3 regions of the Asaia sp. HumB genome follow, and region 2 is predicted to be linked to each of the others. Evidence: riboswitches for the same ligand, from Rfam matches in the RefSeq annotation. Region 2 holds a riboswitch; each other region holds the start of a gene.
What was found. A riboswitch is a leader RNA that binds a small molecule or an ion and turns the genes downstream of it on or off. The one in region 2 is predicted to bind cobalamin.
Positions count from the first base shown of each region.

Region 1: it holds a riboswitch for cobalamin, as region 2 does, so the genes downstream of both, P5689_RS10570 (DUF1636 domain-containing protein) here and P5689_RS05385 (HoxN/HupN/NixA family nickel/cobalt transporter) in region 2, are expected to answer to the same signal.
Region 3: it holds a riboswitch for cobalamin, as region 2 does, so the genes downstream of both, P5689_RS01660 (TonB-dependent receptor) here and P5689_RS05385 (HoxN/HupN/NixA family nickel/cobalt transporter) in region 2, are expected to answer to the same signal.

Region 1 covers NZ_JARPML010000002.1:2,092,746-2,096,921, forward strand. Annotated here, with positions in the region: gene P5689_RS10560 (HAMP domain-containing sensor histidine kinase) at 1-1,420, opposite strand, end outside; partial or broken gene P5689_RS10565 (response regulator) at 1,417-2,129, opposite strand; cobalamin riboswitch at 2,285-2,490, shown strand; gene P5689_RS10570 (DUF1636 domain-containing protein) at 2,633-3,049, shown strand; gene cobW (cobalamin biosynthesis protein CobW) at 3,046-4,059, shown strand; gene cobN (cobaltochelatase subunit CobN) at 4,063-4,176, shown strand, end outside.
Region 2 covers NZ_JARPML010000002.1:950,500-954,675, reverse strand. Annotated here, with positions in the region: gene P5689_RS05390 (NAD-dependent succinate-semialdehyde dehydrogenase) at 1-930, opposite strand, end outside; cobalamin riboswitch at 1,131-1,346, shown strand; gene P5689_RS05385 (HoxN/HupN/NixA family nickel/cobalt transporter) at 1,500-2,534, shown strand; gene P5689_RS05380 (TonB-dependent receptor domain-containing protein) at 2,597-4,176, opposite strand, start outside.
Region 3 covers NZ_JARPML010000002.1:64,262-68,437, reverse strand. Annotated here, with positions in the region: gene P5689_RS01660 (TonB-dependent receptor) at 1-2,093, opposite strand, end outside; cobalamin riboswitch at 2,180-2,384, opposite strand; gene P5689_RS01655 (phosphocholine-specific phospholipase C) at 2,626-4,176, opposite strand, start outside.

The DNA of each region.
Region 1 (4,176 bases), 1.1 Mb from region 2:
AAGCTGGCAACAGGACAAGCACACGCAATCCGCCTTCCGCCCGGTTCTCGATGATGATATCGCCGCCCAGACCGCGCATGACGGTGCGGGCCGATGTGAGGCCAAGCCCAACCCCGCCAGTCTGCCGGTTGCGCGATTTGTCCAGCCGGAAATACGGCTCGAACACGGCATCGAGCGCGTCGGGTGGAATACCTGGACCGTGATCGAGAATAGTGACAACCCAGCCCGTTGCCCGAATCCCTGCAGGTGGTGCGTCTGTCATATCGGCTGGCGCGAGGATAATCTGCGGTGGCGTTGCATATTTGATCGCGTTCTCGACCAGATTGGTAAAAACGCGCTTCATGGCATTGACCGGACCGCGATATCCCACCCGACCCGGATTGTCGTACCGCACATCATGACCCTGATCGCAGAAATCATAGGCGACGGTTTCAAGCAGCCCTGAAAGATCGAAAGCCGTCTGTGTTTCATGGGAGGCATCGTCGCGGAAGAACGACAAGGCGCCATCGATCATGGCCTGCATCTCGTCAACATCGCGAAACAGCAGTTTCTGTTGCGTCGGGCAGTCAATGAACTCTCCGCGTAGCCTGATACGCGTGAGCGGCGTGCGCAGATCATGCGAAATGGCAGCGAGCATCGTGGTGCGATCAAGGATGAATTTCGTAATACGCGCCTGCATGGCGTTGATCGTCACCGCCACCTGACGGATCTCTCTGGGCCCCGCTTCACTGACGCGTGCGTAATTTGGCTGCGCGTCGAGCCGGCGGACTTCATGGGCCAGATATTCGATCGGGCGTGACAGCTGGCGCGAGGCGATGAGTGACACCGCGATGATCCAGACAAACAGCATCATGCCTTCCAGCATGAGGCGCTGAAAGGCGTAAAGCCCCCAGAAACGCTGGAGGGCAACGCAAAGCACCCAACTGCCGTCATCGAGCTGGATCCCGACGAAATACGCGTCGTGATACAGCGAACGGTCATAGGGCAGGCCGGGTAGGGTAGAGACAGGGTTATCTTCCTGGAACACTGCGATGGCAGGAGGCCTTTGCCCCAGAAACGGGCTCAGGAAATGCCAGCTCTCCTCAATCTCGCTGCGACGGTAATGCCCCGCGGCCAGAGCCTTCGCGAGCGGCGACGTTTCCGGGTACCACCCGAAATGGATCTGTCTGGTCTGTGCCGCCGCCAGCAGTGTTTCCCTGTCCGTGGCGGGGGCGACCCGCACCATGCGAAGCACAGCCCCAACCTCTCTCACCATACCGGTGGCCTCGATATCAGGCTTGCTCCACTGGCCGCCAAATTCGACAAAGATCGCGAGCAACAGCAGCGTTATCCCGGCGGCAAGGGCCACTGTGACAATCAGGCGGCGGGAGATGGTGTCCTGTGTGAAAGCGCGATCGGGGGGGAGCCTCGCCCATCTCATCGTTTCACCGCAGCGGTGAACATATAGCCGCCATTGCGCACGGTGCGTATCAGGGTTGGATTTCTGGGATCGTCCTCCAGCTTGGCGCGCAGGCGACTGACCTGCACGTCGATACTGCGATCGAAGGCAGCATGATCGGGACCACGAGCCATGTCCATCAGCTGGTCCCGCGTAAGGACGCGCTGCGGATGTTCGACAAAAGTCAGCAGCAGATCGAATTCCCCCCCGAGAGCGGGACGAGTGACTGGTCCTGCGCGCGCAACTCGCGACGGGCAACATCCAGAACCCAGCGACCGAAACGAAGGACAGGGCGCAGCGACGGGGGTGTCTCGCCCGGCGTGGCGGCACGACGCAGCACCGCCTTGACCCGGGCCAGAAGCTCGCGCTGGTCGAATGGCTTTGTCAGGTAATCATCGGCCCCGATCTCGAGCCCCACAATACGGTCAGTCAGATCGGCCATGGCAGAGAGCATGATGACCGGGATGCGGGATCGGGCACGCAGGCGCTGGCACAGGCTGAATCCGTCCTCATTGCGGAGCATGATATCGAGAATCACCAGATCGACCGGCTGCCTGTCCAGAATGGCAAACATGGTCTCGCCCGTTTCGGCCGTGGAGACCTGATAGTGATGCTTTTGCAGAAAACTGCCGAGAAGGGTCAGGATATCCTGGTCGTCATCGACAACAAGAAGATGAGGCATTGGGGTCATCCCTCGGTCGTATCACGCAGGCTCGTCCGTATGATGTCAGCAACGGACATGATGTTTCAAGTTGCAAACAATCGGATGGAGCGATGCTCCGGGTCACAGGGTGAAGGCGCGCGTCGCCCTGTCCTCTCCGGGCTTTGCATCTCCTTTGGCAAAGCTGCTAGGAAATAAGCGACGGTGCCTCGCAAGGGGTGAAAAGGGAAGCAGGTGCGTGCCATGTGCATCAGTCCTGCGCTGCCCCCGCAACTGTAGGTGGTATGTCATTGCCGTCGCAGCCCACTGGTGACCATGCCGGGAAGGGGGCGGCAATGCCGGGCAACCGGGACCATGAGCCAGGAGACCTGCCGTCGCGTCACCGATTTCACGATCCGGCGGGGTGCCCGGAGCGCGACAGACCATGAACCCGCACCCGTCATCGAGGGGCGGCTCATGGCAGGCCGGGATATCCCGGCAATCATCCTTGTGCCCTGTTGCGCCCGTTTTGCGGGCCTGGTCCGGGATTGTTCATGGCCGAACCGATAACATCTTGCGATACGCCTCCCGTCATTCATGTCTGCCTCACCTGCAGGGACGGGGGTGAGGCGCTGCACGAGGCACTCTTGCAGCAGGCGACCACCGCCGGTGTACGTGTCGAGGGGGTCAAATGCCTTGCGGCGTGCCAGCGGGGCTGCACCGCCACCCTGTCCATGCCCGGCAAATGGTCCTGGCTTCTGGGAGGGTTGAGGCCAGAACTGGCGGAGGATCTGATGGTCTATGCCAAGGCCTATGAACACTCGCGCTCAGGAACGGTCATGCCCTCAAAGCGTCCTGAAAGCCTGCGCGATATCATTCTGGGGCGTTTTCCTGGCCAGTTGTCGCCGTCAGGCGAACCTCTTCAACCCGCTGCACCCGCCCAACCTGCCGCATCTGAAAGACTGTCATGAGCAAGATTCCTGTTACCATCATCACCGGCTTCCTTGGTGCGGGTAAAACCACCCTGCTGCGTCACCTGATCGAGAAATCGGATGGCCGCCGCATCGCGATCGTGGTCAATGAATTCGGGTCTCTTGGCATCGATGGCGAGACCCTGCGCGGGTGCAGTATTCCGAACTGCCCTGAGGAAGATATCGTCGAACTGACCAATGGCTGCCTGTGCTGCACCGTGGCGGATGATTTCATCCCCACCATGGAAGCCCTACTCGATCGCCCGACCCCGCCCGATCACATTGTCATCGAGACCTCGGGTCTTGCCTTGCCCAAGCCGCTGCTCAAGGCGTTCGGCTGGCCGAGCGTGCGCACGCGCATGACGGTGGATGGCGTGATTACCGTGGTGGATGCCCCGGCAGTGGCCGATGGCCGCTTTGCCGATGACCCGGAGGCCGTGGCGAAACAGCGCGAGGAAGATGAGTCGCTCGACCATGATAACCCGCTCGAAGAGGTTTACGAGGATCAGCTGGATTCAGCGGATCTGGTCATTCTCAACAAGACGGATCTGCTGGATGACGCCGCCCTCACTGCGGTCGAGGCTGGTCTTGCTGCACGCAAGCGCCGGGTGCGCGTGATTCGTGCCCGTGAAGGGCGTGTCGATCCGGCTGTGCTGCTCGGCCTTGCCGCTGCGGCAGAGGACGATCTGGCAGCACGCCCCTCGCATCATGACGGGGCAGATGAGCATGAGCATGACGATTTTACGAGTTTCGTGCTGAGCCTGCCCGAACAGGCCAGTGCCGAGGCCTTTATCGCCAGACTTGAGAAGGTGGTGCGTGAGCATGATGTGCTGCGTATGAAAGGCTTTGCCCGCGTGGCAGGCAAGAGCCTTCGTCTGGGCGTGCAGGCGGTGGGCGCGCGTATCCGACATGCCTATGAGCAGGGCGAGGCGCCAGAGGGCAGGCTGGTTGTGATCGGTTTGCATGGGCTTGACCCCAAGGCTGTGCAGCGCAGCTTCGACGCAGGCTGAGCCGTGCATATTCTCTTTCGGGAAACGCATGATCTGGATGGGCAGGCCGTGGCCGAGGACCTCGCCCACGCGCCAGCCGATCTTGTCCTGCTGTCGTTTTCCGAAAGTGACCTGCTG
Region 2 (4,176 bases):
GTTTTCGCTGCTCATCGGGCCGTGAGTGACGCCCTGTTCCAGCGGATCACCATAGCGGAATTCGGCCAAGGCGTCTGAGAGACGACGCACGAATTCGTCGGCCAAGGATTCATGAATGATCATACGCTTGGCGGCGGTGCAAACCTGACCGTTATTGGACATACGTCCGGCCACGGCACGGGGGATGACCTCATCGAGATTGGCATCGTCGAGCACGATGAATGGATCGGAGCCGCCGAGTTCGAGCGTGGTCTTTTTCAGGGCCTTGCCAGCCTGTGCGGCGACAGCACTGCCTGCACGCTCACTGCCGGTCAGGGCCACGCCACGCACTTCAGGGCGCGCAATCAGTTCTTCCGACACATTATTGTCGATGAACAGATTGGTCCAGGCTCCCTTGGGTGCCCCGGCTTCGAGGAACAGCGCCTCGAAGGCGAGAGCACATTGCGGAACACCCGGTGCATGTTTGGCGAGCACGACATTACCGGCCATCAGGTTGGGACCTGCCACGCGGGCAAGCTGGTAGTAAGGGAAGTTCCAGGGTTCGACGCAGTAGATGACACCCAGAGACTGGCTGAGGACCGTCGCACGACCTTCCGAGACAGGGATCTCACGTGGGGCAAGGAATTTCTCGGCGTTTTCGGCGTAATAGGCGAGGATCTTCGCAGAGAGTTCGGTCTCGGCAATGGCCTCGGGCAGAACCTTGCCCATTTCGATGGAAATCAGTCGGGCGTATTTTTCCTTGTTCTGCTCAAGGATCTGCGCCGCCTTGTTGACGATGGCCTTGCGCTCGGCAAAGCTGCGGTGACGCCAGTCACTTCTGTAGAATTCATGGGCGGCGTCGAGCTTTTCAAAGGCCTGCGCCTTGGTGTGAAGGTCGAACTCGCGCTCGGTTTTGCCTGTGGCGGGGTTGATCGTACGATAGGCGCTCATCGTTTTCTGCTCCCGGTTATCTGGTGTCCGGCGCATGGCCGAACCAAAGTCACGGTCCAACAAATGCCTGGAAAGGCGCATGGTTTCCCTCAAAGGGGAGGCAATATCGGCTGGGTAACCCCCTAGACGCACGGTTGGGGCATGGGAGAAACACCTGCATAAAGGCCGCTGAACGCTGGCTTTCGCCTGGTTGAAACGGTAGGGTCGAGCCCGTCGAGGGTCTTGCGCGAGTGAGTGAAAAGGGAATGTCGGACGGGCTGGCTGATCCTGAAAGGATCGGGCGCGAGGCGGCAGCTGTCCCCGCAACTGTGAGCGGTGAGCGCCCTGCCGGAACCACTGGGTGCAGGTCATCCGGGAAGGGGCAGGGGAGCGATGAACCGTGAGCCAGGAGACCTGCCCTTGTCATGTTTGACGGCCAGACCGGACGGGATGATCCGGTTGTTGCGGAGAGCCCTTCTCGTGAACGAGTTTACCCTGCCTTCTTGCGTGCCGCGACGTGCACGAAATGCCGTCAGGCCTGCATCGATTTCTCATCGGGGATCTTTGATCGGGCAAAACGGGGGCCAGAGATGAGCGCCGAAACCCTGCCGGTGTCTCCGCCGTCGCTGCGCTGGCGCATTTCCCTGCTGGGGATTGGCTTGCTTCTGGCCAATATGGCGCTCTGGGTCTGGACCTTCGTGATGTTTCGCGATCGGCCCTTGCTGCTTGGCAATGCCCTGCTGGCTTATGGTTTTGGCCTGCGTCATGCTGTCGATGCCGATCATATCGCCTCGATTGACAACGTGACGCGCAAGTTCATCCAGATGGGGCGGCAGCCCTTGCTGACAGGGTTCTGGTTTGCCATCGGCCATTCCCTGATTGTTGTGCTGGCGGCGCTGGGCACGGCGCTGCTGTCACAGGCGATGCAGGATCGTTTTGGTGCATGGCATGATATTGGTGGCATTGCCAGCACACTCGTCTCTGCCGGCTTCCTGTTTGCCCTGGCCATCACGAATTTCATTGTCCTGCGCGGCGCCTGGCGCGCCTGGCGCCACATACGGGCAGGCGGGGCGATCGAGGAGGTCGACCCAGAAGCGCTTCTGAACCGGGGCGGGCTACTGTCACGCCTGCTTTATCCGCTGTTCAGACTGGTCTCGCGCAGCTGGCATATGGTGCTGCTCGGCTTTCTGTTCGGCCTCGGCTTCGATACCGCGACAGAGGTTTCGCTTCTGGGGCTGTCTGCCTCACAGGCGAGCCGGGGTGTTTCGGTTGCGGCGGTCATGATCTTTCCTGCCCTGTTCGCTGCGGGCATGGCCCTTGTCGATACGGCAGATGGTGTTCTCATGCTCGGGGCCTATCGCTGGGCCTTTGTCGATCCGCTGCGCAAGCTGCGCTATAACATCATCATTACCCTGATCTCGGTGATCGTGGCTGTCGGGATTGGCAGTATCGAAACGCTGCGACTGCTGGGTGATCAGATCGGTTTTGAAGGGCGGTTCTGGGGCGTTGTGGCCGCTGTCAGCGACAGCTTCAACCAGATCGGGTTTATCGTGATCGGGCTGTTCGTGCTGGCCTGGATGCTGTCTCTGATTTTCAGCCGGGTCGATGCACGGCGCAAAAACTGACGAAGGGCTTACGGTCTCGGCGCGCCGGCGGTCGCGAGTACAACCACCAGCGGGCGTTGCGTTCAGAAATGGGCGCCAATGCGCATCTGAAAGGCGCGACCGATAAGCGCCTCGTAATAACGGCCCACGCTATAGATGCCTGCATCGCGTGGCAGGGCGTCGGTGATGTTGTTCACCACGAAGCTGGTCGAGAAATGCTCGGTTACGGCATAGTCGAGTGAGAGATTGAAATAGGCAAAGGCCGGGCGTTTGTTGCCCTCATAACGCGTGGTCGGCACCTGAAGGGCCACGAGGCTCGGGCCATACCAGATAGTCTGCCACTGAGCGTTAAAGGGGCCACGTATCCACGTGGTGTTGAGTGTGAAATTGTCATTGGGCGCAGCAATATTACCTGAAAGCAGATAGGTGCTTCCGGCATAATTGCGCGTGCTCTTGACGTAATGCACGTAGTTGCCTCGAAGGTCGATCGCCCCCGAGCTCTCAGGCAGACCCAGACGGGAGAGGGGGGTGTTGTACTCTATCGTCGTCTGAAGGGCCTGGGTCTCGTAGTTGGCGATATTGTAATAGCCGGAGCGGAAAGAGGAAATCTGCCCCGATGAATCCCGGGTGAATGTCGAGCAGAAGCGATTATTCGGGTAGATGCCGGTGTCGTAACAAGCATTGAGCAGGTCATTGGCACTCAGATAGGTGATGGCATCAGCAACTCTGACATCCACAAATGAGGCTTTGACATCGAACCCGCGTATGAAATGCGGCCTGAATTCAAGGCTGCCCGTATAGCTTTTGGAGCGTTCATTAGAGAGATTCCGGTTCCCTCCGGCTGTACCCTCGACGCCGTAGGAATTGAAGTTCGAGACGAAATTCTGAGGCAGTCCGGCGCGTGCGCAATTGGCGGCTCGCAGGGCCGGGTTGGGGCCCGACGCAAGGCCTGTATCGGAACAGGGATCGACGCCGTTCTGATAGGTCGAGGATTGGGGGGAGTAGAGTTCGCCAATGCCGGGATTGCGTACCGATACAGCGTAATTGCCGCTCAGACCGATATCGCGTGTGGGCCACCAGGCCGCACCGGTCATATAGGTCCAGTAGGTGCCGGTGATACTGTTATAGGTTACGCGCCCATTGGCCGTCAGGGAGAGATGATAGGCACCCGGGAGATGCATTGCCGGTGAGATCAGAGGGATATCGAGCTCGCCGAAGCCCTCATGCGTATGATAAGCGCCGCCCGTATAAGGGATCGATGCGCTATTGCCGTAGGGGAGATAGCTGCCATCGCCCTGTTTCCATCCAAGCAGATAGGCGCCGGGGTCGAAATGATAGGCCTCGCGCCGATGTTCGTAACCCAGATCCCATCGTATCGTCCCTGCTGGCAGGGTCGCCACGGTCGAGCTGATTTCGGCCTGCAGATCGCGTTGCGTGTTGCGGTTGGTCGAGCGTGACTCCGTTGTGACGTAGTCGCGCGCGGCCGGCGTCATCTGGTTGTAGCCAAACGGGTTGAGCGGGGCACATACCGCGCTGCGCGTGGCAATCGGAGCATTCTGGTAGCCGGGAGCACATTCGATTGTGCCATCAGCGGCGGTGACAGCGTTCAACGCATTGACAAGGTTGGGAATAACGAGTGACGGGGCCGTCGTGGCATTGGTAT
Region 3 (4,176 bases), 890 kb from region 2:
TAGACGTGCCAGCCAGCGAATACGTTCACAAGGGTATAGTCCTTGAGCGTAAGGGTGTTGGCATAGTCCCCCTTGCGTGCAGAGACGTAACGCATGCCCGCGCCCAGATCGAGCGGCAGGTCGAGAACGCTCGACCATACGCCCCATAGATTGGCCGTTACCGCCGGGACGTCCGGAACCTGATTGTCGCTCGCATCGGTCGAGGCATTCGGGAAGAATGTGCCGTAACGGGCATAGGTATAGGCCACATTTCCCGAGACGCTCCGGTGCCGGTCAATGCGCCAATCGGCCTGCCACTCCAGACCACGCGATTTCTGGCTGCCAGCTGTCGAAACGCTATCCTGTCCGGTCTGGACCAGCACCCTCGTCCTGCGGATATCGTAGAAGGACAGGGTTGTGACGAACCGACCCGAGAGAGCGCTTGCCTTGAGCCCGATCTCTCCCTGACGGGAGTGGCTCAATCGGGAGAATTGCCCACGATTGGCAAGAAAAAGATTGGAGCCCGGTGGGTCTTCAGCCGTGGTATAAACCCCATACAGGCTCAGATTGGGCAAAAGGTCGAAAACCGGACCTATGCGGAAATTGGCCGGATTGTAATGCCCCTTGAAGCTGGTGGACGCATTGAACTGGCCATTCTGGTTGAAGTTCTGCCTGTCGAGCGAAAGCCAATCATATCTGAACCCTCCCACCAGCCGCAGCCTGTCGGTGATCGAAAGGGTATCCTCAAGAAACAGCCCCACGTCGATCATGGTCGTGGGAGATTTACGGTAGGGATACTCCCCGGCAAATGACTCGAGTGCGCCGCCTTCAGGGCTCGTCAATGAGACGCTGTCGGCGTAATCCGCATCGGGAAAGCCGCGATTGCGGATGAAGCGAATGTAGTAGGCATCTCCGCCAATCACGAGGCGATTGCGTAACCCGAACAGGGGATAATCGAAACGGGCATCGACGCTGTCTCCAAGCTGATGCTGGTTCTGATAGACATAGAAACGATCGCGGCCGATCCGGCCGGGCGTGATTGCCTGTCCGCTCGCATCAGTGGCGCCGGGCGACGCGATATAGCTGTAGGTCTCGGCATTGTCCCAGCGACGTTTGGCATAAAGGAAATAGGCCTTGTCATGCAGTGAGACGTGGTCACTGGCAGCCCAGTCCAGATGCAGCGTCGGCGTCGCGTTGACGGAGCTCGCCCGTGGGTTGGCCACGTTATAGTTGCGCCACAGCGAGGCTCGGCTGATGACAAGTCCCTGAGTGGAATGGAGCAACCCACCAACTGCGTCTTTTACAGCGGATCCCGGTACAAGCGGCGCTCCGTAATAGGTCGAAAGATTATCGGTCAGGTAATCGATGGTAAAACGTGCCGTGAACTTCGCATCTGGATGCCACAGAAGCGTGGTGGTCCAGTCATTGCTGCGCGGATTGGCGCCTTTGACATAGCCATCAGACGAGGTCCGGCTGAAATCGCTTCGTATCGCCAGGGTACGGGTGAGGGGCACTGACCCGCCAATGCCGGCATTCCAGCTATTGAAGCTCCCGTAGGAGACCAGAGCGTTGGCACGCACATGATCCATGTCTGGCGTGCGTGTGCGCATATCCACGGTACCGCCGACGGCACCCTGGCCATAAAGAACGGAGGAGGGGCCTTTCAGGATCTCGACCGCCTCGAGATTGAAGGCGTTGAGTGGTCGGTTCACCATGGTCGTGGGACCGAAATAGAAACCGTCGCGCAGGATCAGCACCTGGTTGCCGCTGAAACCACGCATCATGAGCTGCGCCGGATTGCCGGGCGAGCCACCGGAGGTCACACCCGGCGCGAAATCGGCAGCATCTTCAGCATGCACATAGCCGCGCTGCGAGATGATCTTCTGATCAATGATCGAGATCGAGGCCGGATTATGCTGGAGGCTGAGTCCGAGCCGGCCTCCTATGGCTGGGCGTGCCTTGAGACCGGTACTCTCACCATGAGCCGTAATGTACTCGTCGTTGCTGCCTTGCTCCTGAGCGAGGGCAGCAGGTAAAAGCGGCAGAAGGCCAAGTGCAGGCGCGAGCGAGATGCCTGTCAGAAGACAAGCCCTGAGTGAGCGCATGGGGCGCATGTTATGTGTGCTATCCCGTGTTCACGTCACTACGATGGGCAGTGTTTCTCCTGCCACCTGCAGGACACCCCGCCCGCCGGTTCTCGTCCGTGACCCCGTGTGATGGCAGGTCTCCTGACTTGTGCGTTATGATGTGCGAACTGGCCTTCCCGGGGGGATAGTCCCAGTGGCTGAACCCTTGGCGGGTCCACGTTCGCACACTCTTCACCTACAGTTGCGGGGGCAGTCATGGCGTTCGACCATGTTCCCTTTTCATCCCGTCTCCGGAACACCATCGGCTCCGACCCTAGCTTTTCAACCTGTGCTGTCAATGCTGCGTGGGTCTTGGTCTATAGTTTGGCTTTTCCTTGCGTCTATTTCGCGACAGCGCTGAGGGCCTCGGGTGCGCAGGCGTGCGACGGCACAGACGTGCTCCACGCGCTCGGGGGCGAGAGGGTCACGCCTTGAAGAGGTTCTGTTTCTCTCCAGGCGACTATCGCTGTGTCGCCCCCGCCACGCATCACGCACTTCGTTTTCCTGATGAGACAGGCTTTCAGGCCGGGTTCCCACGCCCGAACTGCGGGTCCGACCGGCTGGGCGATCCGTTTTCGACATGACCCGCGAGAGAGAGAACAAGCTTGCCCGAACGGGTGACGCAATCGACATGGTACCAGTGGTCACTCGCGGCAACCGGTATGGTAAGGTGCAAAATCTGCCCCAGTTGCACGGAAAGGTTCTGTCGCTGCCCGGTGTAGTGATCGATGAGCGAGAGCACGACGGGTTCGTTTGCACCGGTCCCCTGGCCCGCGCAGTTTAAGGATAGATGCAGGCTGCTCCCGTTCGCTTGTGACGTTAGGCCGATGCGGCTCTCGGGATCATGGAGACGGTAGAACCCGTTCGGCCCGTAGATCTCGACCGTGCCTGAGGCCGAACAGAGGAACACAGCCGTTGTCTTGCCTGCAACGGTCAGATGTTGGCTTGCCTCACCCGTCTGACGGATACGAAAAACCACACCCTGCTCGGCCGTGTTGGCAAAGACCAGTTTCGTCGGCGCATCGGCTTGGCTTGTAACAGCGAAGCGATAAGGCAAAGCCCGGCTCGGACGCTGACCGGCCTCCTGCAGGGGCAGGCTGCCATGCTCCGGTACGAGCGGAGGCGGGTGAGCACAGGAAATTCGTGTCTGGGGCAGATACGCGCTCGTGTCTGGAAGAGCCACGGACCACTTCGCATCAGGCTTGCTGAAATCGAAGGCAGAGGTCAGATCGCCGCAAACCGCTCGCCGCCAGGGTGTAATGGTCGGGCAGGGAACATTGAACCGCTGCTCCAGAAACCGGATGACCGACGTATGGTCAAACACCTGTGAATTAACCCACCCGCCTTTTGTCCAGGGCGAGATGATCAGGGCGGGTACACGCGGTCCGAGGCCAACAGGCTCGCCGTGATAGGCCTCACCGTCCGGAAGCTGGCCAGTTGCTGTCTGCGATGAAGGAACAGGCGGCGGTACGTGGTCGAAAAACCCGTCATTCTCATCATAATTCAGAATGAAAACAGTCTTTGCCCAAATGTCGGGATGTCGAACGAAAATGTCGATCAGCTTGGAAATCAGATGCTCGCCAAAGCCGGGCGGCGCTTCGGGATGCTCTGACAGGGCCGCCGGTGGGACGATCCACGACACCTGAGGCAGCGTTCCATCGGCGATATCCTTCTCGAAAGCCTCCAGCAGGTAGCGCCCCTCCAGTTCGTGCATGTTCTCCTTGTTTGAGCCCGGCACGACAGCGCGTGCCTGACGATACCGCCAGTCCTGCCTGTCGAGATTACGGAACTGCCTGAAGGAGGCGAGGGGATTGTCACCGAAATTATCGTATTCCTGGTAGAATTTCCAGCTCACCCCGGCTTCCTGAAGGCGCTCGGGATAAGTCGTCCAGTCAAAAGGTGTGAAGGCGGGATTGTCGTGCGCCATATCGGCCGACCAGTTGCCGTCATCGACATTCTCGACCGCCTGTTTGCCATCAGCGCCAACAGCAAGGCCGTTTGTACCGGTAAAGAAATAGAGGCGGTTGGGATTGGTCGGGCCGAAAATGGAAGCGTGATAGGCGTCGCAAAT